DNA from 3 places in the Rhizobium sp. CB2179 genome. Region 1 is predicted to be linked to each of the others. Evidence: predicted binding sites of a transcription regulator. Region 1 holds the regulator's gene; each other region holds the start of a gene.
The links. Region 1 encodes LexA, which represses DNA repair genes until DNA is damaged. Its sites were predicted from a motif close to TGTTCNNNNTGTGTTCNG; they were not measured.

Region 1 (5,741 bases):
TGATTGAAGGTTGCATTCTGACTGCCTTCGCAGCCGGGCTTGGGCGGTTCATGCAGGAGTTGACGTCAGTCGAATTGCGGCCGGAAACAGGCGAAGGCCTTGCCGGCTCCTCCAATTTTTCACCACCAGTCGTGGTGACGCGACCGGCAAGGACGCAGTCGGCAATACCATTGCGCCACCGGCTGCCGGCCGCAGCCTCGCACTTGCTGCGTGCCGGCATGCGCATGCTGGGCGAGGAGACGGACCATGGCCGCCTGCTGCTGTTCTCGCCGGTCTTCCTCGGCGCCGGGTCAGCCATCTGGTTTCTCGCGGCTTCGGATTTTCCGCACACTGCATCGCTGCTCTGCCTGTTGGTGCTGACCGTCGCAGTTCTCATCGCCAGCCGCAACCGGGCGGCATTGCGGGCAGCGCTGCTGGCGCTTTCGCTCGTGGCTTGCGGCATAGTCTCGGCGCAGTTCGAAAGCTGGCGGGCTTCGACCGTGATCCTCGATTCATCAGTGACGACGACGGTGACCGGCCGCGTCGAGCGGCGCGAAGGCGATGGTCGCGGCCGGTGGCGCTACATTCTTGCCGTCACCGGCACTGAAGCGCCTCAGGTCAAGCGGCCGCCGGAACGCATCACCGCCATCGCCCGCGGTGCGGACGCAGCCTTCGAGATCGGCGATATCATCACCGGCAGGGCGCGGCTGACGCCGCCGGCGGGCCCAGCACTTCCCGAGCTCAACGACTTCTCCTTCAGTGCCTATTTCGACGGCATCGGCGCCAACGGCTTCTTCTACGGTGCGCCGACGAAGGTCGATGCGCAGGCAGGTCCGCAGGCTGCAAGATCGGCGGTGGAAGCGCTGCTCGAAGGGCTCTACCGGCTGCGCAGCGGCATTGGCGACCGAATAAGGTCGATCCTGCCCGGCGATACCGGCGCTTTTGCCGCCGCACTGGTGACGGACGAGCGGCGCGCCATCTCGGATGCGACGACGGAGGCACTACGCCAGTCCGGTCTGGCTCATATCATCGCCATCTCCGGTCTCAACATGGCGCTGTCGGCCGGCATCTTCTTCGTCGGCTTTCGGATGCTGCTCAGCATCTTTCCCGGTATCGCTGAGGCCTACCCGACGAAGAAGATCGCTGCCGCCGGCGCGCTCATCGCCGTTACTGCCTATTTCCTGATTTCGGGCTTTGCGGTCTCTGCCGAGCGCGCTTTCATCATGATGGCCATCATGTTGATTGCCGTCTTCTTCGACCGGCCGTCGATCAGCCTGCGCAATGTCGCGCTTTCCGCCCTCGTCATCATCCTCATTTCACCGTCCGAGGTCTTAGGTCCGAGCTTCCAGATGTCCTTTGCCGCCACATTGGCGCTGGTCTCGGGCTATCAGCTGTGGAAGGACCGGCGCATCCGCGAAAACGCCTTTCTGAAGCTGCCGATCATCAGGCCCTTCGTTACTGTTGCGGGCTTCTTCGGCGGCGTCTTCCTGACCTCGCTGATCGGTGGTTTTTCCACCGCGTTGTTTTCGATCGAGCATTTTCATCGCCTGACCGCCTATGGCCTGCCGGCAAACCTCGCGACAATGCCGATCATCTCCTTCATCATCATGCCGGCCGGCTTGCTGGCGATGCTACTCATGCCTTTCGGTCTGGATGTTTGGGCTTGGAAGGTCGTCGGATTCGGCCTCGATCTGGTGATCGCGGTCGCAAAGACGGTGTCCGGCTGGGATGGCAATATCGACGTCGGCCGCTTGCCCGCCTGGTATTTCGCGATAGCCGTCGCAGGCTTTCTGCTGCTGACGCTGCTCCGCACCCGGCTGCGCCATATCGGCACATCAATCATCGCGGTCGCAACGCTCATCCTGTTGCTTCTACCGGTTCCCCGGCCGCCGGATCTGGTGATTTCGGAGGATGGCAGTCTCGTCGCGGTGGTCGAAGCGGCAGCAATGGCTTCCAACCGTGAAAGACCACCGGATTTCATCTTCGACCAGTGGCAGAGAGCCCTGGTCCTGCCGAGACATGATCCGCCGAAGATGCTGGATGGTCCTGCTATCCCGCAGGTAGGAGAAGACCGCCGCGTCAAGCTTTCCCGCGATCAGCAGAACGAAGCGAGGACAGCGATGCGGGCGGCCGCAGCGGCCGGTGAAGCAAACCGCTTTTCCTGCGTCAAGAGGGCCTGGTGCGCATCAAGGCTTGGCAATGGTCGTGTGGTTGCTGTCATCGACAATGCCGCCTATCTCGGCCCGGCATGCGACGCGGCCGATATCATCGTGACGTCGGTCCGCCTGCGTTTCAACAGCTGCCGCTCAGGTGCGACGCTCTTCACCGGCGAGACGCTGCGCAGGACCGGATCCATCGAGTTGCGCTTCGCGGACGCCGGCCTGGAGGTGGCAACCGCATTTGACGCATTGTCGCGACCATGGATGCGCCATCGCGCCTTTGACTGGCGCAGCAACAGCTTTACCGAATCCGGCCTAACCGATGTCAGTGATAGCGGCGAATGAGGCCGACGAGTTTGCCCTGCACCTTAACACGGTCTGGTCCGAAAATCCGGGTCTCGTAAGCCGGGTTGGCCGCTTCCAGTGCGATCGAGGCGCCCTTGCGGCGGAAGCGCTTGAGTGTCGCTTCTTCGTCATCGACGAGTGCAACAACAATGTCGCCAGGACTTGCGGTGCTGCCATTGCGGATGATCACGGTGTCGCCGTCGAAGATGCCGGCGTCGATCATCGAATCGCCCTTGACCTCCAGGGCATAATGTTCACCGGAACCGAGCATGTCGGCCGGAACGGCGATGTCGTGGGTGTTGTTCTGGATCGCCGAGATCGGCACACCGGCGGCGATTCTGCCCATGACCGGCACGGAAACCGAGTTGCCGTTGTCGGCGACGGGTTTTGCGGGAGCAGGGGCGGCGACCGGCTGAGGTTTGCCCAGGCTGCCTTCGATGACGCTCGGCGAAAAGCCGCGCCGCGGCTGGATGCTGGGGCTGTAGGCCTCCGGAAGCTTGATGACCTCGAGCGCACGGGCGCGGTTCGGTAGGCGGCGAATGAAGCCTCGCTCCTCGAGCGCTGTAATCAGGCGATGAATCCCGGACTTCGAGGCGAGGTCCAGAGCATCCTTCATTTCGTCGAAAGATGGCGGAACGCCGGATTCCTTCATGCGCTCATGAATGAAAAGGAGAAGCTCCTGTTGTTTGCGCGTGAGCATCGACGTTGTGACCTCGTGATTGAAACAAATCCAGAACAGACACTATATGTTCCATATGTGTTCCGCAAGTAGCTAAATTTCCGTAAAACTTGGCGCCAACTCGTTGAGATTTTTATTTTCATTCGCCGGATTGGCACAGAAGTCTTGCGTTGAGGGAAGCGCTGTCGCACATCTCTTGCCGTGTCAGGGAGGGATATCATGAACGAGCACTCCGCCAAACCGCACCCGCTGGATCATGTCGTGCTGCCGGTCGTCAATATCGATCTGGCGCGCGAGAGGCTCGGCAAGCTCGGCTTCACCGTTGCCCCCGATGCGCGCCATCCCTTCGGAACGGAGAATGCCTGCGTCTTCTTTGCTGACAAGACCTATCTGGAGCCGCTCGGGATTGCGAGCGTCGAGGAGAGCGAGGCGTCGGCGCGCCAAGGCAATGTCTTCACCGCCCGCAATCAGGCTTTCCGCTTCCGCTGCGGCGCGGAGGGGCTTTCGGGGCTGGCTTTTGGCAGCAAGGATGCCGGCATCGATCATCAGAATTTCGTCGGTAACGGATCGAGCGCCGGCGAGATGCTGCAGTTCACCCGGCCGATGACGATGCCGGACGGTTCTGAGACGATTGCCGGCTTCAAGCTGGCTTTTGCCGGCGATCTGCGCGCGCCTGATCTCCTGCTATTTACCGTCGAGCGCGTCAATCCGCTGCCGGCCGACCGCGCCGTGCTGGAGACGCATGCCAATGGCGTCACCGGCATAGTCGAGATAGCGCTTTGCGCGCCTGATGCTGCCGCCTTCGCTGCCTTCGTCAGCCTCGCCGTGGTGCAATCGGCAGTCGAGAAAACCGGTTTCGGCGTCAATATCCCGGCGTCGAATGCCAAAATCAGCCTGATGACGGCGGAAGGGTTGGAGGCCTATTTCGACATCGTCGGCTCATCCGCAGATCGTGGCCTGCGCGGCCGGGCAATCCTCTTCGCTGTCGCCGATCTTGCCGTGACAGAAGCGCATTTGGCTGCTAACGGGGTGACATACGCGCGCAAGAACAATCGCATTCTGGTGAAGCCCGCGCCCGGGCAGGGCACGCTCTTCGCCTTCGAGGAAACACGATGAGCACTGATACGAATTCCGAAGTCAGGATCGGCGAAGGCCAAGGCCAGGTCAGCTTTTCCAATACCGGCCGCCTGTCGCTGATTGCCGGTCCCTGCCAGATGGAGAGCCGCGACCACGCCTTCATGGTCGCCGGCACGCTGAAGGAGCTTTGCGGCAAGCTCGGCATCGGCCTCGTTTACAAGAGCTCCTTCGACAAGGCGAACCGCACCTCGCTGTCGGCCGAACGCGGTATCGGGATTGAAAAAGGCATGGAGGTCTTTGCCGACCTCAAAAAGGAGTTCGGCTTTCCCGTCCTGACCGACGTTCATACCGCCGAGCAATGCGCGGAGGTGGCAAAGGTCGTCGACGTCCTGCAGATCCCGGCCTTCCTCTGCCGCCAGACCGACCTTCTCATCGCCGCCGCCAAGACCGGCCGCGTCGTCAATGTCAAGAAGGGCCAGTTCCTGGCCCCCTGGGATATGAAGAACGTTCTGAAGAAGCTCAATGCCAGCGGCAATCCGAACGTGCTGCTTTGCGAGCGCGGCGCCTCCTTTGGTTACAATACGCTGGTTTCCGACATGCGCTCGCTGCCGATCATGGCGGCGATGGGTGCGCCCGTTGTCTTCGATGCGACCCATTCCGTAGCGCAGCCGGGCGGGCAGGGCGATTCCTCCGGCGGTCAGCGGGAATTCGTAGAAACCCTGGCGCGGGCAGCAGTGGCTGCCGGTATTGCCGGCGTCTTCGTCGAAACCCATCAGGACCCCGACAATGCCCCTTCCGACGGCCCGAACATGGTCTATCTCAAGGACATGCCGCGGCTTCTCGAAAAGCTGCTCGCCTTCGATGCGGTCGCCAAGGCTTGACGTTCAACAGTCTGACATGATCGTGCTATAGGCCACATCCGAACGCTGGTCCGAAGGCTATTGCAGCATTGTAATTTGCACGCCTTCGACTAAGACAGGTTTCGAACCATTTATCACCCACCGAGCAGGAAGAACCCATGACTGCAATCACCGATATCATCGCCCGCGAGATTCTCGATAGCCGTGGCAACCCCACCGTCGAAGTCGATGTCTATCTCGAAGATGGCAGCATGGGCCGCGCGGCCGTTCCCTCGGGCGCCTCGACGGGCGCGCATGAGGCGGTCGAACTGCGTGACGGCGGCAAGCGCTACCTGGGCAAGGGCGTCGAAAAGGCGGTCGAAGCCGCCAACACCGAGATCTTCGACGCGATCGGCGGCATCGACGCCGAAAACCAGATCCAGATCGACAACATCATGATCGAGCTGGACGGCACGCCGAACAAGTCGCGTCTCGGCGCCAACGCCATCCTTGGCGTGTCGCTCGCCGTCGCCAAGGCTGCCGCCCAGGCGTCCGGCCTGCCGCTCTACCGCTATGTCGGCGGTGCTTCCGCCAGCCTGCTGCCAGTGCCGATGATGAACATCATCAATGGTGGTGCCCATGCCGACAACCCGATCGATTTCC
Region 2 (5,741 bases), 1.2 Mb from region 1:
CGATGATGTCGGCGGCTGCCGCAAGCATCGGGATATCGCGGGCACGGGCATAGTCGTGCAGCGCGCGCACCGTCGTATCGCCGAGGCCGCGCTTCGGTGTGTTGACGATGCGCTCGAAAGCGAGGTCGTCGGCCGACTGCGCAACGAGGCGGAAATAGGCCATGGCATCGCGGATCTCGAGGCGCTCGTAGAAGCGCGGGCCGCCGATAACGCGATAGTTGAGGCCGAGGGTGACGAAGCGGTCTTCGAATTCGCGCATCTGGAAGGAGGCGCGCACGAGGATCGCCATGTCGTTCAAGAGATGCTTGCCCCGCTGGAGTTGCTCGATCTCCTCGCCGATGGCGCGGGCTTCCTCCTCCGAGTCCCAGGAGGCGTGGACCTGCACCTTGGCGTCGTCCGGATCGGAGCGGTCGGTGAACAGCGTCTTGCCGAGGCGACCTTCATTATGGGCGATCAGATGGGCGGCGGCCCCGAGGATATGTTCGGTCGAACGATAGTTGCGCTCGAGCTTGATGACCTTGGCGCCGGGGAAATCCTTCTCGAAACGCAGGATATTGTCGACCTCGGCGCCGCGCCAGCCATAGATCGACTGATCGTCGTCGCCAACGCAGCAGACGTTCTGCAGCTCGCCCTTAGGGCGCTGAGCGAGAAGCCTGAGCCACATGTACTGGGCCGTGTTGGTATCCTGGTACTCGTCGACGAGGATATAGCGGAAGCGGCCGTGATATTCCTTCAGGAGATCCGGGTTTTTGCGGAAGATCGCGATCGGATGCATCAGCAGGTCGCCGAAGTCGCAGGCGTTCAGCGTCGTCAGGCGCGCCTGATAGGCAAAATAGAGATCGCGGCCACGGCCGTTGGCAAAGGCGCGGGCATCACCCTCGGGGATGTCGGCGGGGCCGAGGCCCTTGTTCTTCCAGGTATCGACCATGCCGGCGAACTGCTTGGCCGGCCAGCGCTTGTCGTCGAGACCTTCGGCCTGAATGAGCTGCTTGATGAGGCGGACGACGTCGTCGGTGTCGAGAATGGTGAAATCGGAGCGCAGGCCGACAAGCTCGCCGTGGCGGCGCAGAAGTTTGACGCCGATCGAATGGAAGGTGCCGAGCCACGGCATGCCTTCGACGGCGCCGCCGACGAGCAGCGCGATGCGCTCCTTCATCTCGCGGGCGGCCTTATTGGTGAAGGTGACGGCGAGGATCTGCGAGGGGAAGGCGCGGCCGGTGTTGAGGATATGGGCGATGCGGGTCGTCAGTACGCGCGTCTTGCCGGTGCCGGCGCCGGCGAGCACGAGGACGGGGCCTTCCAGCGTTTCGACGGCTTCGGTCTGCTCGGGGTTCAGCCCGGCGAGGTAATCCGGCCGCTTGCCGCCGTCGCGAGCCGCCATGGCGCGGGCGGCGATGCCGCCACCGGCGGCGGGCGCCCTTTCGGCGGGGGCGGCAGGCGGCTGCGGCTTGCGCGCCATCTCGCCCGGCTCTTCGTCGAAGAAGGGCATATCGTCGAAACTATTGCTCATGGCGCGTAATGTAGTGATTCGGGAAGGAAAGACCAGAAAAGATGTTCTGCTTTCATTCCCGAGCCGGCGCTATTCCAGGCGGTATGTTGCGGGCGGTAATGCCGCCGCCGAGCCCGGCTGTAGCCGCGATGCGGGCGGGCGGGGCTGAAAATTCCAATCGCGGCCTGTCGGATCAGGCGCCGGTGAGGCGTCCTTGGGTCATCGGACAGCAGTCCGGATCAACACCCGTCAACAAGGAGGCCGTTTCATGCCGAAGATCGTTTCAAATCTCTGGTTCGCCGAGGAAGCCCGCGAAGCCGTCGAATTCTACGTGTCTGTCATCCCGGACTCCAGGATGGGCCGCACCACCATATTGCCGGCGGAAACGCCGAGCGGGCCTCCCGGCAGCGTCGAGCTGATCGAGTTCACGCTCGCTGACCAGGCCTTCCTGGCCATGAAGGCCGGCCCGCTCGATAGTTTCAACCATTCCTTCTCGATCGCGATTCTCGTGGAAAGCCAGGCCGAGATCGATCGGATATGGGATGCTTTCCGCGGCAATGGCGGCACGCCGGAGGCCTGCGGCTGGCTGAAGGACCGCTGGGGCCTTTCCTGGCAGATCGTGCCGCGTGTACTCTCGGAGATGATCGCCGACAGCGACCGTGAGCGGGCCAGGCGCGTGACCGAAGTGATGCTCGGCATGGTCAAGATCGATGTCGCCGCGCTCGAGGATGCGTTCAACGGCTGAGAGGCCTGCGGAGAGATGATCGCAATATCCGGCGCATGATCGTCATGCGCCCATTTCTCTAAGAATATCCCAAGTTTTCGAACGTCATATGGCCCGTCGCACATCGATATTCACCGATCGAAGCTGGCTCTCCGCCTGCCGACCGCTGATTTTCGAGACCTCGAATCACGGGCGACATTGCACACCTTTTTCATCTTTCTGTCACGTCGTGAAATGTGCTGATACCGCGATGGCGTCTTTCTCCACTATACTGACCAACAGTTTCGTAGAGTAATTAAAGAACCGGTGGATGCACAATTTCGTGCATTGCTAGAAACGGCCGGTGAGCGTGGAATAACCGACGAAACTATTGATTCTCAGGAACGTCATGGCCATCTCGATGGTTATAAGGACACCTGAAGCCTGTGGCATTAACCTTGAATGGAGGGCCCATGCTGAGCGAATCCGTATTTGATGCGTTCACCCGCAGTTATGATGCGCGTCGCGAGACCGATATGTCGATCTCGGATTATCTCGACCTTTGTAAAAAAGAACCGCTTGCCTATGCCAATGCGACCGAGCGCCTGCTCGCCGCGATAGGCGAACCGCAGATGGTCGACACCGCCAGGGACACGCGCCTCGGTCGGATATTCATGAACCGGACCATCCGGATTTATCCGGCCTTTGTCGGCTTCCACGGCATGGAAGAGACAATCGAACGAATCGTTTCATTCTTCCGGCACGCGGCGCAGGGGCTCGAGGAGCGCAAACAGATCCTCTATCTGCTCGGCCCGGTCGGCGGCGGCAAGTCATCTCTGGCTGAGCGGCTGAAGCTGCTGATGGAGCTTCATCCGATCTACGTGCTGAAGGCGGGTGACGAGATCAGCCCCGTTTTCGAAAGTCCGCTCAACCTCTTCGACCCGGACACGATGGGATCGCTCCTGCAGGAGCAATACGGCATTCCCCTGCGACGCCTAAGCGGACTGATGAGCCCTTGGTGCCTGAAGCGGCTCGATGATTTTGGGGGCGATATTTCCCGCTTCCGTGTCGTCAGAGTACAGCCTTCGCGGTTGCGCCAAATTGCGATCGCCAAGACCGAGCCTGGAGACGAGAACAATCAGGATATCTCGTCGCTGGTCGGCAAGGTCGATATCCGCAAGCTGGAGACTTATTCCCAAAACGATCCCGATGCCTACAGCTATTCTGGCGGCCTCAATCGCGCCAATCAGGGCGTGCTCGAGTTCGTCGAGATGTTCAAGGCGCCGATCAAGATGCTGCATCCGCTGCTGACGGCGACGCAGGAGGGGAACTATATCGGCTCCGAGAACATCGGCGCCATACCCTTCACCGGCATCGTCCTTGCGCATTCGAACGAAGCGGAATGGCAAACCTTCAAGGCCAACAAGAACAACGAAGCCTTCATTGACCGTATTTGCGTGATCAAGGTGCCCTATTGCCTGCGCGTGACGGAAGAGCAGAAGATCTACGAGAAGCTGATCGAGGGATCGGAACTCGCGGATACACCATGCGCTCCGGCGACGCTCGAAATGCTGGCCCGCTTCTCCGTGCTGTCGCGTCTGCGCAAGCATGAGAATTCGACATACTTCTCGAAGATGCGCACCTATGACGGCGAAAGCCTGAAGGAGACGGATCCGCGCGCCCGCAGTGTCCAGGAATATCGGGATGCCGCCGGCATCGACGAGGGCATGGACGGCATATCGACCCGCTTCGCCTTCAAGGTGCTCGCCTCCACTTTCAATCACGACACCACGGATATCGGCGCCGATCCGGTTCATCTGATGTATGTGCTGGAGCAGTCGATCCGCCGCGAGCAGTTTTCCGACGATGTCGAGAAGCGATATCTGGAATTCATCAAGGCCGATCTTGCGCCGCGTTACGCAGAGTTCATTGGAAATGAAATCCAGAAGGCCTATCTTGAGTCCTATGCGGATTACGGACAGAATCTGTTCGACCGCTACGTCGACTATGCCGATGCCTGGATCGAAGACGTGGACTTCAAGGATCCCGATACCGGCCAGCTACTCGATCGCGAGCTCCTCAACCAGGAACTGACGAAAATCGAAAAGCCGGCGGGAATTGCCAATCCGAAGGATTTCCGCAACGAAATCGTCAAGTTCTGCTTGAGATCGCGGGCAGCCAACGGCGGAAAGAATCCGTCATGGACGAGCTACGAGAAAATCCGGGAAGTCATCGAAAAGCGAATGTTCTCGCAGGTCGAAGATCTTTTGCCGGTCATTTCCTTCGGATCGAAGAAGGATTCCGAAACGGAAAAGAAGCACAGCGAATTCGTCTCGCGCATGGCCGCGCGGGGTTACACGGAGAGGCAGGTTCGGCGCCTCGTCGAATGGTACATGCGCGTCAAACAGGCAAGTTAATGTGGAGCCAATATGCACATTGTCGACCGTCGGCTAAATCCGCGCGGTAAAAGTCTGGAAAATCGGCAACGGTTTCTTCGGCGCATGAAAGGCGCTGTGCAGCAGGCGGTAAAGCGTTCTCTGCAAAACCGGAACATTCGCGATGTGCTCGACGGCGGGGAAATCAGCCTGCCGATCGATGGAATGGCCGAGCCGAACTTGAGAAGGGGCGACGGCGGCATCCGCGATCATATCCTGCCTGGAAACAGGGCCTTCGTCGAAGGCGACATTCTTCCGCGCCCGCCGGGGAGCAGGGGCGGAAAACCCAAGGATGCGGGTGAGGGCGATGGTGAGGATGGCTTCCGCTTCGTGCTGACGCGCGAAGAATTCCTCGATGTGTTTCTGGACGACCTGGAACTGCCCGACCTTGCCAAACGGCGTCTGGCCGAAACCGAGGAGGAAACTCCATCGCGGGCCGGCTATTCCGTGTCGGGATCGCCGTCCAACATCGCCGTCGGTCGCACGACGAGGCTCGCGATGATGCGCCGCGTGGCGCTTCACCGTCCGCGCCGCGAAGAGATCGAAGCCCTGCAGCGGCAGATCGAGGAATGCGAGGACGACGAGAGCCGCCTGGCGCTTGAGGCAAAACTCAAGTCCCTGACGGAAAAAAGTCGGCGCATCCCCTATATCGATCCGCTCGACGTGCGATATCGCCGCTTCGAAAACGAGCCGAAGCCTGTGGCGAAGGCGGTGATGTTCTGCCTGATGGACGTCTCGGGCTCCATGTCGGAACACATGAAGGATCTGGCGAAGCGGTTCTACCTGCTGCTCTATCTTTTCCTGTCGAAGCGCTACAAGAAAGTGGAGATCGTCTTCATCCGTCACACAGACAAGGCGGAGGAGGTCGATGAGGAAACCTTCTTCTATGGTCCGGCGACGGGCGGCACGCTGGTATCCAGTGCGCTAGCGGCAATGCGCGGGATCATCGCGGCGCGTTTCGATCCGGCAGAGTGGAATATCTACGGCGCCCAGGCTTCGGACGGCGACAACGCCCATTCGGACGGAAACCTGACCGGACAGCTGCTGCACGAGATTTTGCCGCTCTGCCAGTATTTCGCCTATATCGAGGTCGGCGAAGAAGGCGGCGACTCCT
Region 3 (5,741 bases), 1.2 Mb from region 1:
AAAAGCGACCCTTCATCGCGGTCGGCATTGCGGTTTTGACGATCTCGGATACCCGCACGCCGGAGACGGACAAATCAGGCGACACGCTGGCGGCGCGGATCAGGGAGGCGGGGCACAGGCTGGTCGACCGGGGGATCGTGCCCGATGATCGCGAAAAGATTGCCGCGCGGGTGAAGGCCTGGACTGAGAACCAAGACATAGACGTCGTCATCACCACAGGCGGCACCGGCTTTACCGGCCGCGACGTGACGCCAGAGGCGCTGGAGCCTTTGTTCGAAAAGCGGATGGACGGCTTTTCCGCCATTTTCCACCGGATCTCCTACGAGAAGATCGGCACGGCGACGATCCAGTCGCGCGCCACGGCGGGCGTTGCCAACGCCACCTTTATCTTCGTGCTGCCGGGTTCGCCCGGCGCCTGCCGGGATGCCTGGGACGGCATTCTGAAAGGACAGCTCGACTATCGCAGCGCGCCGTGCAATTTCGTCGAGATCATGCCGCGGCTGGACGAGCACCTGAAACGCGGCGCGACGAAGTAGGGCATGGTTGCCCCTGGCACACCAGGAGCATTCACTATGTGGCCAGGCCCGGCAGGACGGGCATCGTGTCCCAGCTGTCACCCGACAGCAGAACGCAGCTTATGCCGTGAACGTCCGTGACGATGAGGGTCCAGGTGCCGCTTTCGGCGGCATAGACCTCAAGAATGGCGTTCTCGTTGATCAGTCCGACTGCCGTGAGCTTTTCGGCGAAGTTCTTGTCCAGGAAATTGACGATTTCGGGTCGGCCTGCGCAACTGCGCATCATCTGCGATGCAGCCGAATGCGGATGCGCGATCACCAATGTCGGCAATATGACGGCTATGAGGCCGTAGATCATACTGCGTACGCCGTAGATCCTACCGCGTGCCATGACGCACCTCCTTTCGCCGGGAGCCCGGCAGAAGAGGAGATTCTCGCTGACCTGTTCTGCCGTTCACCGGCATTCCATGGCCATTCCGTTGCGAAGCGAGGCGCTTCGACGGCGCCATGTTGAATTATAGCGCGAAATCCTATTGGGCGCCATCTTTTGCTCATGGAGAGAGTTGTGGCACCTATCGCGCAGCGCGGGCAACCCAGGACGGAATCAATTCGCTCGCGAGCTTGCGCGGCTTCTGGCCCTTGACGAATTCGGTAAGCCGCATCCCGCTTTTGGCGATAGCGAGCGCCTGCTTCCTCGGCAGGAGAAAGCCGAGTTCCAGCGGCGGCACGGCCCGGCCGACACGCTGGAAGAAAGGGCGCCTATAGGCACGCGATGCGGTGAAGCGCGCCGGCAATTTGTTCAGCGCGACATATTCAGCGATCTCATCGATCCAGCCGGCCTGGGGTCTGGCGCCCGGCTCGACGAAGAGCAGCCATTCGCCGCGCGCCGAGCGGACGATGTCCTTGATATCCCACTGCGAATGGAAGCGGCAGCCGGCGGCGTCGGCCACCCGCGAGGTGCCGTCGCGCGAGCCGTGATCGAGCACGACCACATCGCTCACCAGCCCCTCCACCGCGCCTGCCACCAATACCGATAAAGTCTGTGCCAGCTCAGATTCCTGATCCTGACATTCGAGAACAACCGTCAACATTGACCATTTATAATGCGCCGCACAAATTTTTGCCAGCACCGTTTTCCTCATTTTGTTCTTGCATTGTTCTCGTTTTGCGGATAGGAATTTAATCAGCAAAACGGACGAGGGCGATGGCTTTTCGCCGCGGGAGAATCCGATGAGAGAGCAGTCCCTGGCAGGGCAGGCCGCATTCGCGCCTGCCAATACGGCAGATATTGCCGATGCGATGATCGTTTCCTCCGGTCTGAGAGTCGAGGTCGATCGGCGGCGTGGACGTGGAGCGGGACTGAACCCGACAGGTCGGTTCGAGGCGCAGCAACGCGAAACCGTCGACGATGGCTGGCAGACGTGGGAAGAGCTGCCGCCATTCAAGACCGAAGTGCAGGTCGAGAAGCCGCGCACGGCCATCACCCGCAACGAATCGCCGGACATTCCCTTCGACCGCTCGATCAATCCCTATCGCGGCTGCGAGCACGGCTGCATCTATTGTTTCGCCCGACCGACACACGCCTATATGGGGCTTTCTGCAGGGCTCGATTTCGAGACGAAGCTGTTTGCCAAGCCCGATGCGGCGAAACTCCTGGAGCGGGAACTCGCCAAGCCCGGCTACAAGGTGCGGGTGATCGCGATCGGCACCAATACCGATCCCTATCAGCCGATCGAGAAGGAATGGCGCATCATGCGTGGCATTCTCGAGGTGTTGAACAAGGCGAACCATCCGGTATCGATCGTCACCAAGTCGGCGATGATCCTGCGTGATCTGGACATTCTGCAGGAGATGGCAGCTAAAAACCTGGTGCGCGTCGGCATCTCGGTGACCACGCTGGATCGCAAGCTTGCCCGGACGATGGAGCCGCGAGCCGCCACGCCGCCGCGGCGGCTGGAGACGATCCACACGCTTGCCGAAGCAGGCATCCAGACGGCTGTGCTGGCCGCCCCGCTCATCCCGGCGTTGAACGACCACGAACTGGAGCGCATCCTCGAATCGGCCAAGGCTGCCGGAGCCGCCGAGGCGAGCTACGTCATCCTCAGGCTACCACTCGAGGTCAGCCCGCTGTTTCGCGACTGGCTGCTGCAGCATTACCCCGATCGTTACCGGCATGTGATGTCGCTGGTGCGCTCGATGCGCGGCGGTAAGGATTACGATGCCGAATTCGGCAAGCGCATGAAGGGCGCCGGCCCCTATGCCTGGCAGATTGCCCGGCGCTTTGAAATGGCCGCCCGACGTTTCGAGCTGACGCGCCGCAGCATGCCGCTGCGCGACGATCTGTTCGTGCCGCCCGATGGCAGCGGCGTGCAGCTGTCGCTTCTTTGATTTTTGAGCTTGCGCATCGGCTCTCGAGAAACCGCCTGTTTTCGAGCCCGAGCGCAATTCCCGCGGATGGCCCTGACCGCCACCATCCGCCGGAGCGTCCCCGGCCGCCGCCCTGATCCGGGGACTTGCGGGCAATCGGGTTGGCGTGCGAGGTTCAGCCGCATGAAACCTCGCACGTCACCCGATTCTCCCCTGCTTTTCGACACGGCTCCGCTCGTGCCGGATTTCCGACTGGAACTCAAAGCCCGCAAGGCTGGCCACTGGCCGGTCGCCGGCGCCGACGAGGCAGGCCGCGGGCCGCTGGCGGGACCCGTCGTGGCGGCCGCCGTTATTCTCGATCCGAGGCGCATCCCTGAGGGTCTCAACGATTCCAAGCAGCTTTCGGCGCAACGGCGCGAGGAACTGTTCGTGCAGATTCTGGCGACTGCGACCGTCTCCATCGCCTCCTCCAGCTCGACGCGCATCGACGAGACGGATATCCGCAAGGCAAGCCTCGACGCCATGCGCCGGGCCATCTGCAGCCTCGCCATTCCGGCAAGTTACGTGCTGACCGACGGGCTCGACGTGCCGCCCGGCCTCGATTGCCCCGGACAGGCGGTGGTCAAGGGCGATGCCCGCTCGGTCTCGATCGCCGCCGCCTCGATCGTCGCCAAGGTGACGCGTGACCGAATGATGGCGCGGGCCCACAGCGTGTTTCCGGATTACGGCTTTGCCGCGCATGTGGGCTACGGCACGGCGCAACACCGCGCCGGCATCGAGAGACACGGCCCCTGCTCGCTGCACCGGATGAGCTTCAGGCCATTGCGTAAGACCGAGGGCGCTCCTGAGACGGACGAGCTGCTTTCCGAGTAGGTTATTCAAAAGACCGGGATATGCCCGAGCTTGTCCCAATGCTGTCCGGTTCACGCCGAAGGCTGCCCCTCACCCTAACCCTCTCCCCGTAAACGGGGCGAGGGGACGTGCCCTGCGAGAGATAGGCGGGGGACGGAGAAGGCCGCGGCATATCCCTTCTCCCCGTCTGCGGGGAGAGGTGGCGGCAGCCGGATGAGGGGCTGGCGCCGGGTGAGAGCAGCGGACCGCAGCGGGTTTGCCCGAACGTCTGCAGTCGGTTTATCTGCGGCAGATACCCGGCACGAGACCGAGTAATCAACAAGAGAAAAGGCCGGGACATGCCCGGCCTCCTCTCAAATCTTTTCGAAACCGCTCAGTTCAGCCGGGTCTTGACCTGGCCGACGGCATTGCCGAAGAGCTCGGACTGGATTTTGGTGTCGGCCCGCTTGGCAAGCACGGTTTCAGCGGCCGCGATTGCGAGATCGACAGCAGCGGAACGCACCGCCTTCATCGCCTCGACCTCGGCCTGCTTGATTTTCTGCTCGGACAGCGCCGTGCGGTTGGCGACGAATTCTTCGGTCTTCTTCTTCGCTTCGGCGGTCAGCATTTCGGCTTCGCGCTCAGCGGCGGCAACGATGTGGGCCGCTTCGGCTTCCGCTTCCTTGCGCTTGCGCTGGTATTCGGCGAGCAGGTGCTGGGCCTCTTCGCGCAGACGCTTGGCTTCGGCCAATTCGTTGCGGATCTGATCGGCGCGGTCATCGAGCGACCGTGCCATCATTCCCGGAACCTTCAGATAAACGACCAGCGCCAGGAAGAGGACGAGGCCGACAAAGGCGAAGAAAGTCGCGTCAAAGGCAAATTCCATCGATCAAGCCTCCTTCTTGGCAGCCGCGACGGCGGCGGCGACATCGGCCTTGGCGACGGTGCCGCCGATCAGCTGATCGACCACGGCAGCCGCCGTTTCCTCGGCAATGGTGCCGACGTCGGCGAAAGCCTTGGCCTTGATCTCGCCGATACGCAGCTCGGCAGCCTTGATCTTTTCCGAAAGGCTCGCCTCGACAGCGCGGCGTTCCTCTTCGGCCTTGGCCTTGGCGGCGTCGCGTGCGGCGGAGCCGATCGCGTTGGATTTAGCGCGGGCAGCGGCCAGTTCACCTTCATAGGTCCGGACGGCGGCGTCGGCTTCGGCCTTCAGGCGGCCTGCTTCTTCCAGATCCTGGGAAATGCGCGTGTGACGCTGATCGAGGATGGTCCCGATGCGCGGCGCGATGACCTTTTGCATGAGCAAATAGAAGACGCCGAACGTGATCACCAGCCAGAGCAGCTGGGACGCGAAGGTCGTCGAATCGAAAGGCGGGAAAGGGCCGCGGGCGTGTTCGCCTTCGGCGACACCAGTCTCGGTATGGACCTCGCCTGCGGCCGGAGCGGCGTGCGCATCCGTACCCGTCGCTGCCGCCGGTGCTTCCTCAGCGTAAGCCGGGGTCACAAAAAACATGCTCACCTCCAGGTGGACTGCAAATGCAAAGGATCACGGCTTGCGGTCGCAGGCCGTGATCCATCTATTCGCCGATATCAGACGGCGAAGAGGAGGAGGAGAGCGACGAGCAGCGAGAAGATGCCCAGAGCTTCCGTAACGGCGAAGCCGAATACCAGACGGCCGAACTGGCTGTCAGCGGCAGACGGATTGCGCAGTGCGCCGGAGAGGTAGCTGCCGAAAATATTGCCGAGGCCGAGAGCCGTACCGGCCATACCAAAGCAAGCCAGGCCTGCACCGATGTACTTTGCTGCTTCCGCTTCCATGTTGAACTCCTTTGAAATGGTTGTTGCGGCGAATGACTGACGCCCTTTGACGTCGATGTCGTTATCCTTAGTGCCCGCCCGGATGGATTGCGTCGTTGAGGTACATGCAAGTCAGCACCGCAAAGACGTAAGCCTGGAGGAAGGCGACGAGGAACTCGAGACCGGTCAGGGCGACGGTCATGATGAGGGGAAGAACGGCGCCACCGATAC

Region 2: a site for LexA is predicted at 1,553-1,570, ahead of AC244Q_RS14730 (ATP-dependent helicase). Genes of this name have one in related genera too.
Region 3: a site for LexA is predicted at 1,660-1,677, ahead of AC244Q_RS02710 (PA0069 family radical SAM protein). Genes of this name have one in related genera too.

What each region holds. Positions count from the first base shown of each region.
Region 1 covers NZ_CM172781.1:1,737,973-1,743,713, forward strand. The annotation lists gene AC244Q_RS08775 (ComEC/Rec2 family competence protein) at 51-2,483, shown strand; gene lexA (transcriptional repressor LexA) at 2,464-3,183, opposite strand; gene AC244Q_RS08785 (VOC family protein) at 3,382-4,278, shown strand; gene kdsA (3-deoxy-8-phosphooctulonate synthase) at 4,275-5,120, shown strand; gene eno (phosphopyruvate hydratase) at 5,258-5,741, shown strand, end outside.
Region 2 covers NZ_CM172781.1:2,927,449-2,933,189, reverse strand. The annotation lists gene AC244Q_RS14730 (ATP-dependent helicase) at 1-1,510, opposite strand, end outside; gene AC244Q_RS14725 (VOC family protein) at 1,758-2,234, shown strand; gene AC244Q_RS14720 (PrkA family serine protein kinase) at 2,666-4,609, shown strand; gene AC244Q_RS14715 (YeaH/YhbH family protein) at 4,622-5,741, shown strand, end outside.
Region 3 covers NZ_CM172781.1:555,852-561,592, reverse strand. The annotation lists gene moaB (molybdenum cofactor biosynthesis protein B) at 1-536, shown strand, start outside; gene AC244Q_RS02720 (hypothetical protein) at 571-906, opposite strand; gene AC244Q_RS02715 (glycosyltransferase family 2 protein) at 1,088-1,606, opposite strand; gene AC244Q_RS02710 (PA0069 family radical SAM protein) at 1,746-2,903, shown strand; gene rnhB (ribonuclease HII) at 3,066-3,755, shown strand; gene AC244Q_RS02700 (F0F1 ATP synthase subunit B) at 4,108-4,599, opposite strand; gene AC244Q_RS02695 (F0F1 ATP synthase subunit B) at 4,603-5,226, opposite strand; gene AC244Q_RS02690 (F0F1 ATP synthase subunit C) at 5,304-5,531, opposite strand; gene AC244Q_RS02685 (F0F1 ATP synthase subunit A) at 5,599-5,741, opposite strand, start outside.